Regions from separate parts of the Paenarthrobacter nicotinovorans genome, predicted to be linked through region 1. Evidence: riboswitches for the same ligand, from Rfam matches in the RefSeq annotation. Region 1 holds a riboswitch; each other region holds the start of a gene.
The links. A riboswitch is a leader RNA that binds a small molecule or an ion and turns the genes downstream of it on or off. The one in region 1 is predicted to bind cyclic di-AMP.
Positions count from the first base shown of each region.

Region 2: it holds a riboswitch for cyclic di-AMP, as region 1 does, so the genes downstream of both, JMY29_RS18740 (hypothetical protein) here and JMY29_RS03570 (aggregation-promoting factor C-terminal-like domain-containing protein) in region 1, are expected to answer to the same signal.
Region 3: it holds a riboswitch for cyclic di-AMP, as region 1 does, so the genes downstream of both, JMY29_RS04630 (C40 family peptidase) here and JMY29_RS03570 (aggregation-promoting factor C-terminal-like domain-containing protein) in region 1, are expected to answer to the same signal.

Region 1 covers NZ_CP089293.1:724,367-727,630, reverse strand. The annotation lists gene JMY29_RS03575 (sensor histidine kinase) at 1-992, shown strand, start outside; cyclic di-AMP (ydaO/yuaA leader) riboswitch at 1,125-1,286, shown strand; gene JMY29_RS03570 (aggregation-promoting factor C-terminal-like domain-containing protein) at 1,292-2,149, shown strand; gene JMY29_RS03565 (glycosyltransferase) at 2,322-3,264, shown strand, end outside.
Region 2 covers NZ_CP089293.1:4,037,946-4,041,209, reverse strand. The annotation lists gene JMY29_RS18740 (hypothetical protein) at 1-1,166, opposite strand, end outside; cyclic di-AMP (ydaO/yuaA leader) riboswitch at 1,182-1,332, opposite strand; gene JMY29_RS18735 (hypothetical protein) at 1,461-1,691, opposite strand; gene JMY29_RS18730 (ATP-dependent DNA ligase) at 1,738-2,802, shown strand; gene JMY29_RS18725 (DUF6480 family protein) at 2,818-3,081, opposite strand; gene JMY29_RS18720 (alpha/beta fold hydrolase) at 3,215-3,264, opposite strand, start outside.
Region 3 covers NZ_CP089293.1:958,162-961,425, reverse strand. The annotation lists gene JMY29_RS04635 (NlpC/P60 family protein) at 1-720, opposite strand, end outside; gene JMY29_RS04630 (C40 family peptidase) at 815-1,546, opposite strand; cyclic di-AMP (ydaO/yuaA leader) riboswitch at 1,551-1,712, opposite strand; gene JMY29_RS04625 (M23 family metallopeptidase) at 1,858-2,694, opposite strand; cyclic di-AMP (ydaO/yuaA leader) riboswitch at 2,699-2,939, opposite strand; gene JMY29_RS04620 (metal-dependent transcriptional regulator) at 3,135-3,264, opposite strand, start outside.

The sequences.
Region 1 (3,264 bases):
TGGCGGACAAGCAGACCGCCGAGGCGTCCCTGGTCTGGACCATGGTGCTGGTATCGCTGGGTGGCCTGGTGGTGATCGGCCTGGTTGGCACGGTGATTATCCGGCGAACCATGCGGCCGCTTGAGCAGCTCTCCGAAGTCGCCACCAAGGTTTCACGCCTCCCTCTCGACGCCGGCGAGGTGGCACTTGCGGTGCGGGTCCCGGCGTCGGCCTCCCATCCCGGCACTGAAGTAGGGAGCGTCGGCTACGCCCTGAATCAGATGCTGAACAACGTATCCAGCGCGCTGGAGGCCCGGCAGGAAAGCGAAACCAAGGTGCGGCAGTTCGTCGCCGACGCCTCGCATGAACTGCGTACGCCGCTGACCGCCATCCGCGGCTACACCGAGTTGCTGCGGATGACCGAAAACTTCACGGACGACGGCAGGAAGTCGCTGGCCAGGGTCCAAAGCCAGTCCGAGCGCATGACCACGCTGGTGGAGGACCTCCTGTTGCTTGCACGGCTGGATGAAGGCCAACCGGTCAAGGTCACCGATGTGGACCTGACCCAGCTTGTGGTTGAGACAGTGAGCGACGAGAAGGTCATGGCCCCGGACCACATTTGGCAGCTCTCGTTGCCCGATGAACCCATCACCGTCCGCGGCGATGCCACGCAGCTCCACCAGGTGCTGGCCAATCTGCTCTCGAACGCCAGGAAGCACACAGATCCCGGAACTACGGTTGTCACCGGCGTGATGCTCTCGGCCGACGGCAGTGCAGTGGTGACCGTGACGGACAACGGGCCCGGCATTCCGGACGATTTCCAAGGCCGGATCTTCTCCCGCTTTGCCCGGGCCGACGCAGCGCGGTCGGGGTCTGAAGGGACGTCGGGGCTGGGCCTGTCGATCGTGGAATCCATAGTTGAAGCGCATGGTGGAAGCGTCGAAGTGACCTCCCGTCCGGGTCGTACGGAGTTCGCCGTGAGGCTTCCAACCGTGAGCGGCGGACAACTGTAACGATCCCGGCAAGGCGACTCACCGTCGTCGTGATCTCTGTTACCTAAATGTGACTTCAGCAGAAACCTCCTGTACCGTCGAAAGGGTGGGTCGCCCCAACTGGCCCACATCCGGGATGCGCCGAGCTCTGCCACTTCCCGGAGTCCGTACTTTCTCCGAGGCAGAGACGGGGGACCCAGAGTCTCCGGGCCCAGGCATTTATTGCCGGCCCTTGGGGTGAAGCCGCAGCGTGATGCGCGGCCGGATGACCTCATCCGAACCCGACAGCTAACTCCGCAGGCGCTGAGAGGTAATCACACATGTCTGAATTCAACGATCAGACGCGCCCTTCCGCGCGTCACCGCGACCATAACGACAACCCGTCGACCAAGTCGCAGTCAGTCCTCAAGAAGGCAGCCCGTGACGGCAAGTCCGGTGCACGCATGTCCGTAGTAGCCGGCGTTATCGCCGCTGCACTGGGCGTTGCATCGCTCGGAACCGCCGCCAACGCAGCTCTTACTCTCCCTGAGGCAAGCCGCGTGGCCGAAGCCCGGACCGCCGCCGAGGCCAGCAACAACAAGGCCGCTGAGGAAGCCGCAGCAGCCAAGAAGGCCGCAGCTGAGAAGGCTGCCGCCGACAAGGCCGCAGCTGACAAAGCCGCCGCCGACAAGGCCGCAGCTGACAAAGCCGCCGCCGATAAAGCCGCTGCAGATCAGGCGGCCGCCGCGCAAGCAGCAGCCGACCAGGCCGCCGCAGAAAAGGCTGCCGCAGAAAAGGCCGCCGCTGACGCTGCCGCAAAGCAGGCAGCCGACGCCGCTGCTGCCGCCGCCGCAGAAGCCGCAGCCGCCGCAGCTGCTCCCAAGGCTGTGGATGACCCCGCTGCTGCCAAGGCCTACGCCGCCAGCATTCTGGGCAGCTACGGCTGGAGCGCCGCCGAAATGACGGCACTGAACACGCTGTGGGAGAAGGAATCCAACTGGAAGACCACTGCCACCAACGCCTCCAGCGGCGCCTACGGCATTGTCCAGTCCCTTCCGGCCGGCAAGATGGCTTCTGCCGGCGCTGACTGGCAGACCAACTACCAGACCCAGATCAAGTGGGGCCTGAACTACATCAAGGAACGCTACGGATCCCCGTCAGCTGCCCTGGCCTTCCACTTGGCCAACAACTGGTACTAAGCCAAGCTGTTTGATTGCCGCCCCGGCTTCCGCCGTTTGCCTCAGTTCTTACTGGAGCGGATGGCGGGAACCGGGGCGGCTTCTTTCGTTTTCACAGGTGCTTGCCGGGGCTCACAGTAGTGTCACAGCTTCCGCCTAAAGGGTTCATAATCTGATCCTTCATTCTGGATCCATGACCATCACGGATCCAGGGACCGTAGTCCACCACCCGCAGGACCCGGGCGCGGGCGTCCCCGCCCGGGTTCCTGTCCTGGACCTCACCGTGCCCGTCTGCAACGAGGAAGCGCGGCTCGAGACGAACCTCCGCCGGTTGCACGGCCACCTCATGGAGTCACTGCCGCACGCGTTCCGGATCACTGTTGCCGACAACGCCAGTACGGACGGTACGCTTCGGGTAGCCGAGCGCCTGGCCCGGGAACTGCCCGAACTTCTCGTCGTCCGTTTCCAGGACAGAGGCCGTGGGAACGCGCTCCGCCAGGTCTGGCAAAACTCGCCGTCGCCCATTCTGGCCTACATGGAAGCCGAGCTGCCGGCGGACCTTTCCGCTTTGGCACCCTTGCTGGCCCCGCTGCTCTCCGGGCACTCGGATGTCGCTGTCGGCACCCGGCTGTCACCGGCCTCGCACACGAACCTGAGCCCGCAGCGGCAGATCATTTCCCGCAGCTACAACGCCCTGCTGCGGACCCTCATGGGCGCCCACGTCTCCGATGCCCAGTGCGCTTTCAAAGCCATCCGGGCCGACGCCGCACGCAAGCTCCTCCCCTACATCAAAGACGACCGCTGGTTCTTTGACACTGAACTCATGATCGACGCCGAGCTCTGCGGTTTGCGCGTCCACGAGGTCCCCGTGGACTGGACTGACGATCCCAACTCAAGCGTCGACGTCGTACGGACAGCCTTTGCCGATCTGCGCGGTATGGCGCGGTTGATGCGCGACCTCGCCCGGGGACGGGTCCCCGTCCGTGAGCTTAGGAGGGAGCTCGGTGCGGTGGCGGAAACGGGAAGCGGTATTCCCGGCAGAGTACTTCGCGCCCTGGGGTGGGCTGCGATCTTCGTCGTTGTGGTCCTGCTGACGTCCAATCCCCTCGGTTTATTGCCGGGCGCCCTGACCGCGC
Region 2 (3,264 bases), 1.0 Mb from region 1:
GCCTGCGGCTGAGGCGACGTGCCTGCGGTGGGCTTGCCGGTGGGCCGGGGCTTTGCCGTTTGAGTTCCCGTCGGTGTTGGCGTCGGGGTCGGCGTGGGAGTGGTGGTCGGCGTCGGCGTCGTGGTGGGCGTCGGTGTTGCCGGCGGCGTCGTGATCGTGTCCGAGGGCACGTCGCCGGGCGCCGGCGCAGGTTGGGTCGGAGCCGGAGTGCCGGCTACGGGGGACGGCGCTGCGACTGCCGGGGCGGACGCCGAGGGGACCCAGACAGGGGCTGCCAGGGAGACGTGCGGTGAAGGAACCGACGACGGCGAAACCGCCACAGGCGCTTCCGGTACCGTCGCCTCCGGTACCGTGGCCGGTTGGCCTGCTTCGGATGACGATTGACCCGACGACGACGGGGAGGACGCTGTGGTGTAGGAAGCCCGGGGCGCAGGGGCTGCCGAGCCCGGTTGGCGGTCCTCGCCACTCTGGCCGCCGCTGGCTTCCTGGGCCGGACTTTCCTGACCGAAGAACGGAAGCTCCAGTGCCTGCCCGACGGTTCCCGCAGTCAGTACCAGGCCCAGCGCTCCGGCAACCACTGCCATGCGCTGGCTCATGTGTTTCACCGACGCGGCTTTCCGCAGAACAGCTTGGGGTTCGCGGCCAAATGAGGAGGTGGTGCCGAGGGTTGATGCCGTCACCGGCGGAGGTGTCTTGCGGGATGCCGCCGGGGCCGGGGCGGCCGCTTCGGCTCCGGCTTCCCCGCGGGTGGCTGCCTTGCGGGCGGCAACCACGGGAATGGCTGACGTGGGAGGCCCGGGTGTGGTGGATGCCGGAGCTGCGGCCCGCGCGGCTTCGACTACCGGAATCGCTGCGGTTGCTGGCTCCGGGCCTGCGGTTGCCGGCTCCCGAAGCGCAGGGGCCGCCTTCGGCTCGGCAGGGGCGATCACAGCCCTTGCCGCACGCTCACGCTCAGCGGCCCGGGCCGCAGCCCGCGTGGTGGGCGCAGCCGTAGCGGGTGATGCCGGGGTGGGTGCCGTTACGGTGGGGATCGCCGTCGTGGCGGGTTCTGCTTGGGTGGGCATCGCCGTCGTGGCTGGTTCCGGGGATCCGCTGGGTTGGGCCCGACGGCGTCCGGTTGGCTTGGTGCGCTCGCGCTCGAGTTGCGCGCGGCGTGGGTTATCCATGGTTGGGGACATGGTTGTGCCTCTCAACGCCTGCGAGGTTAGCTGTCGGGTTCGGACGAGGCCGTCCGGCCGCGCGTGGCGGCTTCACCCCAAGGGCTTGCGGAGAAAACAAGCCCGGGAAACTGTGGGTCCCCCGTCTCTGCCGCGGGTCTGGCGGATCCTGGATTGCGGCAGAGCCCGGCGTCAATCCAGAAGCGGCCCAGCGGAGATCGGGTCGCCCTACGACCGTACAGGAGGCGGAAAGTAAAGTCACATTAATGTAACGGGCGGTAGTTCTGCCCCCGCGGGAGGGTGCTACCGCTTAGGCTTCGGGGCCGGTGCGGGGGCGGGGATTTCGTGTTCGATTTTCCGGACCTGGTGGGCTTGATGTGTGGCAGGGCGGAAGACTTCGTCTGCGATCCCCAGCATGCCGCCTGCTGCGGCCCGCCGGACGCCGCGCTTGTTCTCCCGCGCAATCCAGTACCAAAGCGCGCCTATGAGCGCGGGAACTCCGAGCACTGCTGCCAACACGGCCAAGATGTCCATCCGCCAACACTAGCCTTGGGCACGTACTGGCCGGTAGACATGAGCTATGGACCTACCAGTGATGCCGCCCGTTTCGCCCATGCTCGCCAAGTCCGTCACGAACATCCCCGACGTTGGGCATTACGAGCCCAAATGGGACGGATTCCGGACCATCGTCTTCAAGGACGGGGACGACATCGTCCTGGGCAGCCGCAACGAGAAGCCCATGACCCGTTACTTCCCGGAGCTGGTGGAAGCGCTGAAGAAGAACCTTCCGGACAAGTGCGTTGTGGACGGCGAGATCATCCTGATCCAGGGCAACAGGCTTGAGTTCGAGGTGCTGCAGCAGCGAATCCATCCCGCGGACAGCCGGGTTCGGATGCTTGCGGAGAAGACGCCGGCGTCCCTGGTGGCGTTCGACCTGCTTGCCCTCGGCGACGAGGATCTGACCGGCCGGCCCTTCGCCGAGCGGCGCGCTGCCTTGGAGAAGGCCCTCGCCGACGCCCGGCCTCCTGTGTACGTAACGCCTGCGGTGACGGACCTGGGGCGCGCCAAGGAATGGTTCGTGCAGCTTGAGGGAGCAGGCCTCGACGGCGTGCTGTCGAAACCGCTCGACGGCACCTACCAGCCGAACAAGCGGGTGATGTTCAAGACGAAGCATGAGCGGACAGCCGATTGCGTGGTGGCCGGATTCCGTTGGCACAAGACCGCGAAAGTTGTGGGGTCGATGCTCCTGGGGCTCTACGACGACTCAGGCCGGCTTCATCACGTCGGCGTCGTGGCGTCATTCCCCATGGCAAAGCGGGAGGCGTTGGTGGCGGAGCTTGAGCCCTATCAAGTGGAGCTCGGCGACCATCCGTGGGGCGAGTGGGCCAAGCAGGACGATTCGCCCGGGGGGTCTCGGATGCCCGGGGCGCAGAGCAGGTGGAGCGCCGGAAAGGACTTCTCCTTTGTGCCGCTGCGCCCCGAACTGGTGATCGAGGTGACCTACGACTACATGGAGGGTGACCGGTTCCGCCACACGACGCAGTTCCGTCGGTGGCGGCCGGACCGGACTCCTGAAAGTTGCACGTACTCGCAGCTGGAAGAGCCTGCGGAGTACGACCTTGGGGAGATCCTGAGCCTGCCGTAGCGGCCCGGTGGGGAACTACTCCTCGTGCCCCTGGTCGCTGCTCATGCTGCCTTCGGCGGGCGGGGTTTCTCCCGGGGGCACGCCGCCGCCTGGCTCGAGGCCTGTGACGTTTCCATCCAGGGGGTCGGGATTGGCCGAGGAAGCGGGGTCGTCGTCCTCGTCCTGGCGCATGTCGGGATCTTCGTGGATGCTGTCCGCGTCGGCGGTAGTGTCTATGGGTCCACTGGCGCCGCTCACGCCGAAGGTCCGGGGATCGTCTTCCGGGTCATAGCTGGTCATGGTGAGCCCTTTCGTAAGTAAGCTTACTAATTAGCTTGCTCCGCCAGCCTATCCGGGACGGGCCGCGCCAACAAGGCCGTCCGCAGAGGTGCCCGTGCCGGTGCGGCTCCCTGCACCTCGGCGTCCTGCTTGCTCAGCGGTGCCGGGTGGTGGCGTTGACGAAGCTGCGGATGGCGTCCGCCA
Region 3 (3,264 bases), 230 kb from region 1:
GGATCCGTTCCATCCACCGTGGACTGCCATGCCGTTGCCGACGTACACAGCAATGTGTGCCTGTCCGGCCAAACCGCCGTTGGCGTAGTAGGCGAGGTCCCCGGGCTGCGCTTCTGCTGCACTCACGGTGCGGCCCAGCGAAAGGTAACCGGCGGGCCAGTCGTGGAAGTGAATTCCCACTGCTGCCAGGGAGTTGGTGACCAGCATGGTGCAGTCCTGCGTGACACCGAGCTGGGCGTACGCGGCGGCAGCAATTGCTGCACCGAGTCCGCTGGACGCAGCCGGAGCAGCGGGTGCAGGGGTGGCAGTGCTGACGGCCAATGAGGCGTTCGTGGCCGGAGCCGCGGTGGCGGTGGACTTGGTCGATGCCTTGGCCTCAACCTTTGCCGGAGCCTCTTCAACCACGGGAGCCGGAGCTTCCACGGTGGTGACCACGGGACGCTCGTAAGAGATGGCAACCGTGGAGTCCGCAGCGATGGTGGCCTGGGCAACAGACTGGACATCGAGGGCGGACGTCGACGTCGATTCGCGGTCGACATTCGTCTCAGCAGCATTGGCAGCGATACCGCTGGTCAGCACCAAGCCTGAAGCTGCGGCGATGACTGCTGCCTGGCGGCCGACGCCACCGGCGTTGACGGTGACGGCCTTTGCGATGACGGCAAGCGAGCTGGTCTTGGGGGCCTCAGCGCGGTGCCGTGCAACTTTGTGTGCACTGGTCATTGTTTTCTCTTTCGTATCCGCAGGCAGTTGGGGTACCTGTGGGTAGTGGGTCAGCTGGCAGGGGTACGTCAGCCGGCCCCGAATCGGGTTGTTTCTAGCGGAGGGTGAAGAACGAAGACGTGCCGGTGGAGGCCACGGAGTGCAGCAGGGTTCCCTGGCCCGGGTTCAAAGCACTGATCATCATGCCGTTGCCGACGTAGATGCCTACGTGCGCACCGCCGTTCTGCATGACCAGGTCACCGGGCTGGGGGGCGCTGGTGGGCTTCATGGCCGTCCAGGCGTTGACGCGGGGGATGCTGATGCCGGCCTGGGCGTAGACCCACTGGGTGAAGCCGGAGCAGTCCCAGCCGCTCGGAGTAGTGCCGCCCCATACGTAAGGCGAGCCGATTCCTGTGTAGGCAATCGCTGCGAGCCCGGATGCTGCCGCGCTGGAGGCGGACTCCTTGGCTTCGGAGGACTGGGCAGTGACTGCAGTGGCTTCATCCGCCGTGCGCTCTGTGACCAGGGCCGCACGCTGGACAACCTTGGGGGCTTCCTTGGTGGCCACGACGGGGCTCTCGAAGGAGACGGTGGCTGTTGGCTCTGCAGTGACCACTGCGGTGGCAGCCAGCTGCTGGGTGCTGGAGACTTCCGAGGTGGAGACGTCGGTGTCAGCGGCGTGAGCCGGCAACCCGACAGTAAGGACGAGGCCTGAGGCTGCTGCCAGCACGGCGGCCTGGCGGCCAACGGTACCGGCGTTCGAGGAAACAGCCTTCGAAAGAGTGTTCAACGGGTTCGAACGAACCGATTCAGCGCGATGGCGCGCAGGGGTAGTGCGTGATGACACGTAGGTAGCCTCTCCCAATGCCTGCGAGGTGAGCTGTCGGATTCGGATGGGAGTCATCCGGCCGCGCTGCTTCACTGGGAAACTTTGCGACTTAACCCCAAGGCCTTCATTCGAAGACCAGAAGTGGTTCCCCCGCCCCTGCCAGACGATTTTGCGAACGGACCTCGAGTGGTGGCAGAGCTAGGCAATCCACTCAAGTGCACCGGCCCCCTAAAAAGCCGATGCGCTCTGAAGGTTATAACAATTGAAAGCGAATGTCACATTCAGGTCACGAGGCCTGTCATCAATGCGAGAGAGCACCATCAACTGGCTTAGAGCCAGCCCATGGGGTCAACGACCTCGCCGTTGACCTGTACTTCGAAGTGGAGGTGGCAGCCGGTGGAGGCGCCTGTGGTGCCGCTCAGGGCTACGGTGTCCCCGCGGTTGACCGTCTGGCCCACCTGGACGTTGAAGGACGACAGGTGGTTGTACGTGGTCTCCAGGCCGTTGCCGTGATCCACAACCACACGGTTGCCTCCGCCGTACTCGTGCCACCCGGCAAAAGTCACTTTGCCTGCTGCAGCTGCATGCACGGCAGTTCCGCATTGTGCCACGAAGTCCTGGCCGCGGTGGAAGTCGCCGGTGCCGCCCGTGAGGGGGCTGACGCGGTAACCGAAGGGGGAAGCGGTGGTGAGCGTGTCGAGGGGGCTGCCCAGGGTGCCCACGGAAGAAGCACGCTGGATGCTGCCGGCCGACTGGGCGCTGAGCAGTTGCTTCAGTTTTCCGTCAGGGTCCGCAGCGGTGGCTACAGCTGCGCGGCTGAAGTCGATTTTGGCTGATGCTGCCGCGGAAACCTCGGGCTGGCTTCCCACAGTGCCGCCAACGGCCAGGGCAGATTCGGACTGTCCCGATTCCGAGGTGGCCATGACGGGGCTGGTGGCCGGCAGGCCGACAGTCAGGGCAAGTCCGGTGGCGGCAAGCGCAACTCCGGCCTTCTGCCCGACGCCACTTGCTGCGGCGAAGTCGGCAACCTGGCGCAACGGGCTCTTACGGCGGCGCACCTGGCGTTCGGTGTCGCGGGGCCGGATCTCCGTTACGACGCGGGCTGGCCGCAGCTCAGTAGCGGGGCCGGACGCACGGCGGCGGCCCCTGACGTTCTGCGATGTCAAACTCTGTTCCTCTCTGAAAAGCCTGCGAAGTTAGCTGTCGGATTCGGGTCAGAGAGTTCAAAGACCCGGTCCGCACGAAGCGCTCACGGCACACAGGTATCCAAGGAGGGACTTGCATCAATGGGCACTTCTGCTGCGGACTTCACCCCAAGGCTGCTTCTTTAGACAGCCGCTTGTGGTTCCCCCGCCTCTGCCAGTGGTGATGGTTCACCCGATCCGCTGGCAGAGCTCGGCTCCGGATCAGGTAACGCTTTGGTATCAGCGCTAGTAGATAACTATAGGGGATTAAGGCCCTTGGTAATAAATTCGTTATCAACAGAAAGACGCCTGCGGCGGCGGGCCCTTATCATCAATTTCGAAAAACCGCAGGTCACACGCGCGCCAAAGCCCCTCAAAGTGAGGTTTGACACTGCCGGGAGGGTTGTCGGACCGGAAGACTGTCAGTTGAGGGACACGAAGACGTGCGCTGCAACTTCAGGCGGGAGCTCCAAGGCTCCTTCGATGCCGGGCACCCGGACGGAGATGTACTCGCCCACGCGCTCGAGGGAGACCGGCGCCCCGGGCCGGATT